Regions from separate parts of the Sediminicoccus sp. KRV36 genome, predicted to be linked through region 1. Evidence: riboswitches for the same ligand, from Rfam matches in the RefSeq annotation. Region 1 holds a riboswitch; the other holds the start of a gene.
The links. Region 1 has a riboswitch for thiamine pyrophosphate ahead of thiS (sulfur carrier protein ThiS). Riboswitches for the same ligand answer to the same signal wherever they lie in the genome.
Positions count from the first base shown of each region.

Region 2: linked by a shared signal. The riboswitch ahead of thiC (phosphomethylpyrimidine synthase ThiC) and the one ahead of thiS (sulfur carrier protein ThiS) in region 1 are both predicted to bind thiamine pyrophosphate.

Region 1 is NZ_CP085081.1:4,604,463-4,610,172, reverse strand. Features, by position in the region: gene LHU95_RS21935 (type III PLP-dependent enzyme) at 1-846, opposite strand, end outside; gene LHU95_RS21930 (SDR family oxidoreductase) at 1,301-2,080, opposite strand; partial or broken gene thiS (sulfur carrier protein ThiS) at 2,115-3,095, opposite strand; TPP riboswitch at 3,192-3,302, opposite strand; gene aroQ (type II 3-dehydroquinate dehydratase) at 3,454-3,909, shown strand; gene accB (acetyl-CoA carboxylase biotin carboxyl carrier protein) at 3,906-4,391, shown strand; gene accC (acetyl-CoA carboxylase biotin carboxylase subunit) at 4,430-5,710, shown strand, end outside.
Region 2 is NZ_CP085081.1:1,581,440-1,587,149, forward strand. Features, by position in the region: gene LHU95_RS07135 (hydantoinase/oxoprolinase family protein) at 1-27, shown strand, start outside; gene LHU95_RS07140 (hydantoinase B/oxoprolinase family protein) at 80-1,744, shown strand; gene LHU95_RS07145 (SDR family NAD(P)-dependent oxidoreductase) at 1,737-2,423, shown strand; TPP riboswitch at 2,450-2,560, shown strand; gene thiC (phosphomethylpyrimidine synthase ThiC) at 2,616-4,421, shown strand; gene LHU95_RS07155 (hypothetical protein) at 4,475-4,627, opposite strand; gene LHU95_RS07160 (serine hydrolase domain-containing protein) at 4,681-5,710, opposite strand, start outside.

The DNA.
Region 1 (5,710 bases):
CCAGCGGACCGGATCATTCTCGGCCTTGCGGCTCACCAGCACGACCTCGGACGAGATCACGCCCGCATCGGCCACCAGGAAGCGGCCGGGCTCGATCACGATCTCGGGGATCGCATTGCCGAAATGCTCGACCATGGCGCCCATGATGGCGGAGCCGAAATCGTCGATCTCGGGCACTTCCGCCTTGTAGCGCACCGGATATCCGCCGCCGAGATTGACCATGCGCACCTTCACGCCCGCCTCGACCAGGTCGGTGAAGAGCATGGCGACCTTCGCGATCGCCGCCTCATAGGCCGCGGTCTTGGTCTGCTGACTGCCGACATGGAAAGACAAGCCAAAAGCGTCGAGACCCATCTGGGTGGCCTTGACCATCAAGGCCTTTGCCATCTCGACCTCACAGCCGAATTTCCGGCTGAGCGGCCATTCCGCGCCGTCATTGCCGACCAGGATGCGGCAATAGACGCGGCTACCCGGCGCAGAGCGCGCAAGCTTCTCGAGCTCCATCTCGCTGTCGAACGCGAACATGCGCACGCCGGCAGCGTAGGCCGCGGCGATATCGCGCTCCCGCTTGATGGTGTTGCCATAGGAGATGGCGGCCGGCTCCGCGCCAGCAGCCAAGCACATCGAGACCTCCTGGAAGGAAGCCGCGTCGAAATAGGAGCCTAGACCCACCAGCCGATCCAGGATCGGCGCGGCCGGATTGGCCTTCACGGCGTAGTAGATGCGTGCGAGCGGCATGGCTTGCCGCAGCCGGCCGAAATTGGCGGCAACCCGATCCACATCCAGCACGAGGCACGGCGTGGGCGGCTGGTTGGCAGCAAGGTAGCGAGCGACCTTCGGGGTCATCGCGCGGTACTCCACATAAATGTGGAACCAACCCCATTCAGGGGTGGCCCCAGATTGACGAAACGGTCGAACGAACCAGCGACCAGAAGAAGACCGCGAATCTCTTCGCGGGGTTGCCAGAACGCTTGACGTCGTTGCGTAAACCTTGCGCCGCGGTGGCAAGCCTTATTGAGGGGCTCAGCTCCGTGGGCCTGGGGCCAGAGGCACGTGCGTACTGCGTCTTGTGGTGGGGGTGTAGGCGCTGCTTCGCGGCGATGCAAGCGAGTTTCGTAGGCTAAGCGAAGTTTTTTCGCGTGTCCCCCCCGGGGGCGCCGGAAACCCCGCCGAAAGCCCCCCGGGTGCTCAATGGGAAATGCCGGAAAGCCCCCAGGGATGGCAGGAGTGTTTCCGGCGCGGGGCAGGAATGCGCGCAGTGCATTCACGCGTGGCCGGAGGTGCTTATCCCCCGCGCCGCCTACAAGGTCCCAGGGTAGGAGCCGCCATCCAGCAGGATGCTTTGCCCCGTGGTGAAGCCCGCATGCGCCGAGCAAAGGAAGGCGGCGAAGGCGCCGAACTCCTCGGCCGTTCCGAGCCGCCCGGCCGGAATTCCGGCCACGGCACGGCGTTCCAGCTCCGCCACGTCCGCCCCGCCGCCCTTGGCCACCACATTCCAATTGCCGCGCACGCGATCCGTGTCGAAAGGGCCTGGCAAAAGATGGTTGATCGTCACGTTATTGGCCGCCACCCGGCGCGCCAGCGAAGCCAGGGCGCCGGTGAGGCCGGCCCGCGCACCATTGGAGAGCTCCAGCCGGCCGATCGGCATCTTCACCGAATAGCTGGTGATGTTCAGCACGCGCCCAAAGCGTCGCGCATTCATCGCCGGCAATACAGCGCGGATCAGCGCGATGGGCGTCAGCATGTTCGCTTCCACGGCGCGGCGCCAATCGTCCAACTCGAATTGCGAAAACTCACCCTGCGGCGGGCCGCCCGCATTGGTGATCAGGATATCAGGTTCGGGACAGGCGCTGAGCAGCGCGGCCCGGCCGGCCTCGGTCGTCACATCGCCCTGGACGGTGGTGACAGCGACGCCGGTCTCAGCGCGGATCGCCGCTGCGGTGGCTTCCAGCGCATCGCTGCCGCGCGCCGAAATCACCAGCGAAACGCCTTCGCGTGCCAAGGCAAAGGCGCAACCGCGTCCAAGCCCCTTGGAGGCCGCGCAGACAATCGCTGTGCGGCCCTTGATGCCGAGATCCATCCTGTTCTCTCCCTCTGCTGGCGGGGAGGCTAACCTAGCGGATGAGCCCCGTCATGGGGCTTGAGGCATCCGCCCTGTAGTCGCGTGGCATGCGCCCGGCGAGGAAGGCCGCCCGCCCGGCGATGACGGCATGCTTCATCGCGCCTGCCATGCGCACCGGATCCTGGGCGTGGGCGATGGCGCTGTTCAGCAAGACGGCATCGCAGCCAAGCTCCATGGCGAAAGCCGCTTCGCTCGCCGTGCCGATCCCTGCGTCCACCAGGACGGGCACCCGCGCTGCCGCCTTGATGGCGCGGATCATATAGGGATTCACGACACCCATGCCGGAACCGATCGGCGCGCCCAGCGGCATGATGGCCACGCAGCCCATTTCCTCCAGCCGCTTGGCCGCCACAGGGTCATCGGCGCAATAGACCATCACTTCAAAGCCATCGCCGATCAACGCCGCCGCCGCCTCGAAGGTCGCGGCCATGTCAGGGTAGAGAAAGGGCGGAGGACCCAGAACTTCCAGCTTTACCAGATTCCAGCCCCCCCCTTCGCGCGCCAGGCGCAATGTGCGGACGGCGTCCTGCGCGGTGAAGCAGCCGGCGGTGTTGGGCAGGTAGGTGTAGCGGTCTGGCGGCACGAAATCCTGCAGCATGGGGGCGTTGGGATCACTCAGATTGACCCGCCGCACGGCAACCGTGACGATCTCCGCCCCACTGGCAGCAATGCTGTCGCGGGTCTCCTCCAGCGATTTGTAGCGCCCCGTTCCGACGATGAGGCGAGAGTGAAAGCGCCGGCCGGCGACTTCCCAACTGTCTTCGGTCAAGGCTCAGCCACCCCCGATGAAATGCACGATCTCGATGGCATCTCCATCGGCGAGGCGCGTGGTCGTGTATTGGGAACGCGGCACGATTTCCAGGTTGCGTTCGACGGCAACCTTTCGTTCGGCGAGGCCGATCCTGGCCAGAAGATCTGTAACCGAGCTGCCTGGCGCAACCGCCAATGGCTCGCCATTCACCGTCAGGGCCAGGCCGGTATCATTTGGTTCCAAGAGGCTGGACATGGCGCGCGTCATCCCGAAGCAATGGAGGAGCCTTGCCCGGACGGGTGGATGGCGAGGCCCGGCGAACGGTCCCCTGCCCATCCCTTCGCCGGCATGACCCGGATCAGGTTCGAAGGGTCACCGCAGCCCCGCGGTATCTCAGCCCTTTGGATGAGGGCACCCCTTGGTGACTGAAACATAGGTCGCGGGCGGGCTTGCGGTCAATCATGGACGCCCGGGCACAGCCTGGTACGGCCCCGCCAGCTTCGGGGCCCGCGCTTGCCGCTGGAGTGGCATGCATGCTAGCCCGACACACTTCTGTATTTTGTGGCCATCCGGAACACCCATGAATCTCATCGCCGTCTTCAACGGCCCGAATCTCAATACACTGGGCACGCGCGAGCCAGAGAAATACGGCACGGCGACGCTGGATGATGTTGAGAATCTCTGCGCCGAAGCGGCCGAGGAACTCGGCCTTGCGATTGATTTTCGCCAGTCCAACATGGAGGGCGAATTGGTCTCCTGGATTCAGGAGTGCCGGGGGCGTGCCGCCGGGATCGTGATCAATCCTGCTGGCTACACCACAACCTCGGTTGCCATTCTCGACGCGCTGATCGCCGTCGGTCTTCCCGTGATCGAGGTCCATATCACCAATATTCATCGGCGCGAGGAGTTCCGGCAGCACAGCCTGGTCTCCAAGGCCGCCACCGGCGTGATCGCTGGCCTGGGCGTAGCGGGCTATGCGCTCGCGCTGCAGGCGATGGCGAGTCTCGTTGGCGGAAATGAGGATGAAGACGAATGACCAGCGGCATTCAGTTTGACGCGGACGCCATCCGCAAGCTGGCGGATATCCTCCGCGAAACCGATCTGACGGAGATCGAGCTCTCGGAGAAGGATTCGCGGATCCGGGTCGCCCGGATCATTCCGGCAGCACAGCCGAATTACTACGCGGCTCAGCCCGCGCCCACACCCATGCCCATGCAGGCGCCGATGCCGGCCGCAACGCCTGCGGCCGCCCCGGCCGATCCAGAAGCGATCGACCTGAAACATCCGGGCCTGGTGACATCGCCGATGGTGGGTGTCGCCTACCTCTCACCCGAGCCGGGGGCGGCGCCTTACATCAGCCTCGGCGCCAAGGTCAGCCAGGGGCAGACCGTCCTTCTGATCGAGGCGATGAAGACCTTCAACCAGATCAAGGCGACACGATCCGGCACGGTCACGCGGATCCTGGTGGATGCGGGCACGCCCGTCGAATATGGCGAACCGCTGGTGCTGGTGGAGTAGCCAATGGCTCCCGCCGCCCGCTACCCGAGGGCCAGACATTGAAGAAAATCCTGATCGCCAATCGCGGCGAAATCGCATTGCGGGTGCATCGCGCCTGTCAGGAAATGGGCATTCGCACGGTTGCCGTCCATAGCACAGCCGATGCCTCGGCCATGCATGTGCGCCTGGCCGATGAGAGCGTCTGCATCGGCCCTGCCTCGGCGCGCGACAGTTATCTGAACGTGGCGGCAATCCTCTCGGCCGCGGCCATTACCGGTGCCGATGCGATCCACCCTGGCTATGGCTTTCTCTCTGAAAATGCGCGTTTCGCCGAAATGGTGGAAGCCCATGGCCTGACCTTCATCGGACCCAGCGCGGATCACATCCACATGATGGGAGACAAGATCTCCGCCAAGGATGCGATGCGTAAACTCAATGTGCCGCTGGTGCCGGGCTCGCCCGGAGCGCTGGAAAGCTTTGAGGAGGCCCGCGCAGTCGCCGAGGTGATCAAATACCCCGTGCTGATCAAGGCGGCCGCCGGCGGCGGCGGGCGCGGCATGAAGGTCGCGCGCTCGGCCGAGGAGTTGGAAGAGGCTTGGCAGGTGGCTCGCACCGAAGCCAAGGCCGCCTTCGGCAATGACAGCGTCTACATGGAAAAATACCTCGATCGGCCGCGCCATATCGAGTTGCAGGTGCTGGCGGATACCCACGGCAATGTCGTGCATTTCGGCGAGCGCGACTGCTCCTTGCAGCGCCGCCATCAGAAGCTTGTGGAAGAGGCGGGGTCACCCGCGCTGACCGGTGCGGAGCGGGATGCGCTGGGTGCGCAGGTGACGGCGGGCCTCAGGCAGATTGGCTATCGCAATGCCGGTACGCTGGAATTTCTGTATCAGGATGGGCAATTCGCCTTCATTGAGATGAACACGCGGCTTCAGGTGGAGCATCCGGTGACGGAGATGCTGTGCGGCGTGGATCTCGTGCGGGAACAAATCCGCATCGCGGCCGGTGAGAAGCTGGGCTACGGCCAGCAGGATGTGACGTTCAACGGCCATGCCATCGAATGCCGGGTCACCGCCGAGGATCCTGAAACCTTCGCCCCCTCCCCTGGCAAGGTGACCACCTATCACGCGCCTGGTGGGCTTGGCGTGCGCGTGGATAGTGCGCTGTATTCGGGGTATTCCGTGCCTTCGCATTACGACAGCCTGGTCGCCAAGCTCATTGTCCATGCGCCAACGCGCCCTCAGGCGATTGCACGCATGCAGCGCGCCCTGGACGAGATGGTGGTGGATGGCATCCGGACCACGCTGCCCTTGCATCGCCGCATCATGGCCGATGCGGAG
Region 2 (5,710 bases), 1.9 Mb from region 1:
CTGGAACTGACGCGGGGAGAAAGTTGATGTTCACCGATTCAAGCTTCCGTTGCTCGCTTCAGCGATCGGGGGAATTGGCATGAACGCCGCACTCGAGAAAATCCAGCGCCAGATCCAATGGAACCGCCTCATCGCGGTGGTCGAGGAGCAGGCGCAGACCATGATCCGCACCGCCTTCAGCACCACGGTGCGCGAGGCGGGTGATCTTTCGGCCGGGGTCTTCGACCTCGAAGGGCGGATGATGGCGCAGGCCGTCACCGGCACGCCGGGCCATGTGAATTCCATGGCGGAGGCGGTGGGGCATTTCCTCAAGAAATTCCCGGCCCATACGATGAAGCGGGGTGATCACTACATCACCAATGACCCCTGGCTCGCCACCGGCCACCTGCATGACCTCACCGTCGTCAGCCCCGCCTTCCGCGGCGGCAAGATCGTCGGCCTCTTCGCCAATACCGCGCATATCATTGATATCGGCGGGCTCGGCATGGGGCCCGAGGGGCGCTCGGTGTTTGAGGAAGGGCTCTACATCCCCATCGTCAAATGCTTCGACCAGGGCGTGCCGAACGAGACCTTTTTCGACTTTATCCGCGTGGGTTCCCGCACGCCGGTGGAGCTGGAAGGCGATATCTACTCGCTTTGTGCCTGCAACGACGCGGGCGCCAAGCGCCTGGTCGAGATGATGGATGAATACCGGATGGAGGCGCTGGACGACCTCGCCGCCTTCATCTTCGACAGCAGCATGGCGGCCACCAAGGCCGAGATCGCGAAGCTGCCGCAGGGCGTCATCTGGCATTCCGAAATCCGCTCGGATGGCTATGAGGCGCCGGTCACGCTGCATGCCGCGCTGCGGGCCGAGGCGGGGGAGATCATCGTGGATTTCGCCGGCACGAGTGGGCTTTCCACGCGCGGCATCAATGTGCCGCCGGCCTATTGCCGCGCCTATGCCTGCTTTGGCCTGAAATGCGTGATCGCGCCGGAAATCCCCAATAACTGGGCGAGCCTTCTGCCGTTCCGGATGGAGATTCCCGAAGGCTGCATCCTCAACGCGCCACGGCCCTATCCGGTCAGTGTGCGGCACGTCATCGGGCAGTTGATTCCGGATCTGATGATGGGCTGCCTCGGCCAGGCCGTGCCGGACCGGGTGAATGCCGAAGGCTCCTCGGCCCTGTGGAACCCGCCCTTGCGCGGTGGTTCCCAGGTGAGCGGCCAGGAGGCGGAGGTGGAGGATTTCGAGATCATCACCTTCAATTCCGGCGGCACCGGCGCGCGCCCGACGAAGGATGGGCTGGACGGCATCGCCTTCCCCTCGGGCGTGCGGACCATGCCGGTGGAAGCCACGGAAAACGTGGCGCCCGTGATCTTCTGGCGGAAGGAGTTGCGCCCGGATTCCGCAGGCGCTGGCCGCACGCGCGGCGGCTTCGGGCAGATCATGGAGATCGGCGCGAAGAAGAACGCGGAATTTGCCGTGAACGCGATCTTTGACCGCGTGGCCAACCCACCCAAGGGCCGCTTCGGCGGCGGCATGGGCGCTGGTGGCTGGGTCGGGCTGGATGATGCGAATGGCACGGTGCTGCGCACCAAGGGCTTCCAGGTGATCCCGAAGGGGCGGCATTTGCTGCTGCTGCTGCCCGGTGGCGGCGGCATGGGCGACCCGAAGGAGCGTGACCCCGCGCTGGTCGCGCGTGACGTGGCGGATGGGCTGGTGAGTGCTGCGGAGGCTAAGCGCCTTTATGGGCATGACTGAGACGGCCCTCATCATCGGCGCCGGCTCAGGCCTCTCGGCTTCGCTCGCGCGCAAGCTCTCTGCCGCTGGCTGGGATTTGGCGCTGGCCGCGCGCAACACGGATAAGCTGGCACCACTCGCCACTGAAACTCGTGCCACGCTGCACGCCTGCGATGCAGCCGATGTCGAGGGTGTAGCGGCGCTGTTTGCCGGGTTGGACGCGGCGGGGCGGACGCCATCCCTGGTGATCTATAACCCGAGCTTCCGTGTGCGCGGCCCGGTGGCCTCCCTCGACCCCGAGCAGGTGCGCCGCACGCTGGAAGTCTGCGCCTTCGGGGCTTTCCTGGCCGCGCAACAGGCGGCCAGCCGCATGTTGGCGGCGGGGCGCGGCACCATCTTCTTCACCGGCGCCTCGGCCGGGGTGAAGGGCTTTCCGGAATCAGCCCCCTTCGCCATGGGCAAATTCGCGCTGCGCGGCCTCGCCGAGAGCATGGCGCGGGAGTTGCACCCCAAGAACATCCATATCTGCCATTTCGTGATTGATGGCGGCATCGCCTCGGCCACGCGCGTGGCCGCGCCAGGGGCTGATTCGCTGCTCGACCCGGACGCCATCGCCGATGCCTATCTGCATGTGCTGGCGCAGCCGCGCTCGGCCTGGAGCAGCGAGATGGCCTTGCGCCCCTGGGTCGAGAAGTTTTGACAAGCCGCGCCGGCTGACGCAGCATCCACCCATCCAAGGGGAGCCCCTTCCGCAGGGCTGAGATTCCGCGAGCGACGCGGTGACCCTTCGAACCTGATCCGGGTCATGCCGGCGAAGGGATGGGCAAAGGGCGCCGGTTTTCGAGGCTTGGGCGTCACCTTCCTTCGTGTAATTTTTCGAGGGAGATCAAAAATGCCTGACAATCTGCCACCGCAACACCCCGCCATCACCACGGGTCCCTTGCCCGCCAGCCAGAAAATCCATGTGGCGGGACAGATCCATCCCGGAATCCGCGTCGCCATGCGGCAGATCTCCGTCTCGGGCGGGGAGCCGCCTTTGCGCGTCTATGACACCTCCGGCCCCTATACCGATGCCGCGGTGCGGACCGATATCGGCCGTGGCCTGGCCCCGCATCGGCAAGACTGGATCACGGCGCGTGGCGATGTGGAGGCCATCGCGGGCCGTGCGCAGAAGCCCGAGGATGACGGCCTCAAGCCCGGCGAAGCGCGGCGCGTTCCGTTGTTCGATCGCGCTGGGCGCATGCCGCTGCGGGCCAAGCCGGGCCGCGCCGTCACGCAGTTGGCCTATGCGCGGGCCGGCATCATCACGCCCGAGATGGAATACGTCGCCATCCGCGAGAATCTTGGCCGCGCCGCCGGCCTGGGCAAGCCGCGCGATGGGCAGAGCTTCGGCGCGGAAATCCCGGATCATGTCACGCCGGAATTCGTGCGCAGCGAGATTGCCCGCGGCCGCGCCATCATCCCCGCGAACATCAACCACCCCGAGAGCGAGCCGATGATCATCGGCCGCAACTTCCTGGTGAAGATCAACGCCAATATCGGCAATTCCGCGGTGTCCTCGTCCGTCGCGGAGGAAGTGGACAAGCTCGTCTGGGCCATCCGCTGGGGCGCCGACAATGTGATGGACCTCAGCACCGGACGGAACATCCACACCACACGCGAATGGATCCTTCGCAACTCGCCCGTGCCCATCGGCACCGTGCCGATCTACCAGGCGCTGGAGAAGGTGGAGGGCCGCGCCGAGGAGCTCACCTGGGAGATCTTCCGCGACACGCTGATCGAGCAGGCCGAGCAGGGGGTGGACTACTTCACCATCCATGCCGGGGTGCGCCTGGCCTATGTGCCACTGACGGCGGAGCGGGTGACGGGGATCGTGTCACGCGGCGGTTCCATCATGGCGAAGTGGTGCCTCTCGCATCACAAGGAGAGCTTCCTCTACGAGCATTTTTCCGAAATTTGCGAGATCATGCGCGCCTATGACGTGTCCTTCTCGTTGGGGGATGGCTTGCGCCCCGGCTCCATCGCCGACGCCAATGATGCCGCGCAATTCGCCGAGCTGGAGACGCTGGGCGAGCTCACCCAGGTCGCCTGGAAGCAGGATGTGCAGGTGATGATCGAGGGCCCCGGCCATGTGCCGATGCACAAGATCAAGGTGAACATGGAAAAGCAGCTCAAGGCCTGCGGCGAGGCGCCCTTCTACACGCTCGGGCCACTCACGACCGATATCGCGCCGGGTTATGACCACATCACGAGCGGCATTGGTGCGGCGATGATCGGCTGGTTCGGCTGCGCCATGCTTTGCTACGTCACACCCAAGGAACATCTGGGCCTGCCGGATCGTGATGACGTGAAGACGGGTGTGATCACCTACAAGATCGCGGCGCATGCGGCGGATTTGGCCAAGGGGCATCCGGCGGCGCAATTGCGCGATGACGCGCTCTCCCGTGCGCGCTTCGAATTTCGCTGGCGGGATCAGTTCAACCTGGGCCTGGACCCCGAGACGGCCGAGAAATTCCACGACCAGACCCTGCCTGCCGAGGGCGCCAAGCTCGCGCATTTCTGCTCGATGTGCGGGCCGAAATTCTGCTCGATGAAAATCAGCCAGGAGGTGCGGGAGGCGGCGATGGCGCAAAAGAGCCAGGATTTCCGCAGCAATGGCGGCCAGATCTACCTGCCCCCAGTCCCGGCGGGCGAGTAGCGCGCCCTGGCCTCAGTAGCGCGGATTGCAAAGGACAAGTCCTTTGCCGGGGTTCAAGGGGCAGCGCCCCTTGCCTTCTTCACCGCCTGACGAAGCGCGCAAAGCCCAATCACCCCGGCGGTGCCGGCCACGGCACCCGCCGTAAAGGCGCCGCGCACCGCCAGTTTCGTCAGCATCACCTGGGCGCAGATCAGTTTCAGGACCATCGGTCATCTCCTCGAATACAGGCGAAATGGCCCTGAAACGCTGCGCCGCAAGTTCAGCCGCGCAGGCTCTCCACCATGGCGCCATAGACCAGGTTCTTGAACACCATCCGCGTATGCGTCCGGCTGGACGGCCCCTGTGCCATGAAGACGCCGACGAGCTTTTCCGCCCGGTCAATGGTGAAGCTGGTGCCCCAGGCGCCCGCCCACATCGCATCCCCGGGCGAGCCCGGTGCGACGGCGATGCCCTGCTCGCGCCGGATCGCGAAGCCCAGCCCGAAGCCATAGCCAGGCCCGGTGCTGGCGGCCGGCGTGCCGCCCATGCTGCCCATATGGTCGGAGAGCATCCAGTTCACCGTGGGGGTGGAGAGGTAGCGCTTGCCTTCCAGCGTGCCGCCATTGGCGATCATCTGCGCGAAGCGGTGGTAATCGGCGCTGGTGCCCACCATGCCCGCACCGCCCTTGAAATGCCCGGCCGGCACTGGGTTCTGCTCGATGCGGTAGCTCTGCCACATGGAGGCGGAGAGTGGGTCTGAGGTGATGCTCTCGGCCACGCGCGAACGCCGTGCCGGGTCCACCCACCAGACCGTATCCGTCATGCCGAGCGGCCCGGTGATGCGATCGGCGATCAGCCGGTCCAGCGGCTGGCCCGCCACGCGTTGCAGCAGCAGGCCGAGCACATCCGTGCTGATCGAGTAGAAGAATTGCGCCCCCGGCTGGAAGGCGAGCGGGATGGTTCCCAGGCGGCGCAGCATCTCATCGCCCGGCACCGGGGCGCGGCGGGATTCGATGTCGTGCTCCTCATACATCTCGCGGATGCGCGGGAAGGGCGAGGAGGCCGCATAGACGAAGCCCGAGGAATGCCGCAGCAGATCCTGCACCGTGATGGGGCGCGCCAGCGGCACCTCGCCCTGCGCGGTCAGCACCTTCAACTCCCGCAGCTCCGGCAGCCATTGCGTGATCGGGTCGCCGATCTTCATGCGGCCCTCCTCGATGAGCATCATGGCGGCGACGCTGGTGAGCGGCTTGGTCATCGAGGCGAGGAGGAAAATCGCCTCGCGCGTCATCGGCACGCGGCGCGCATTG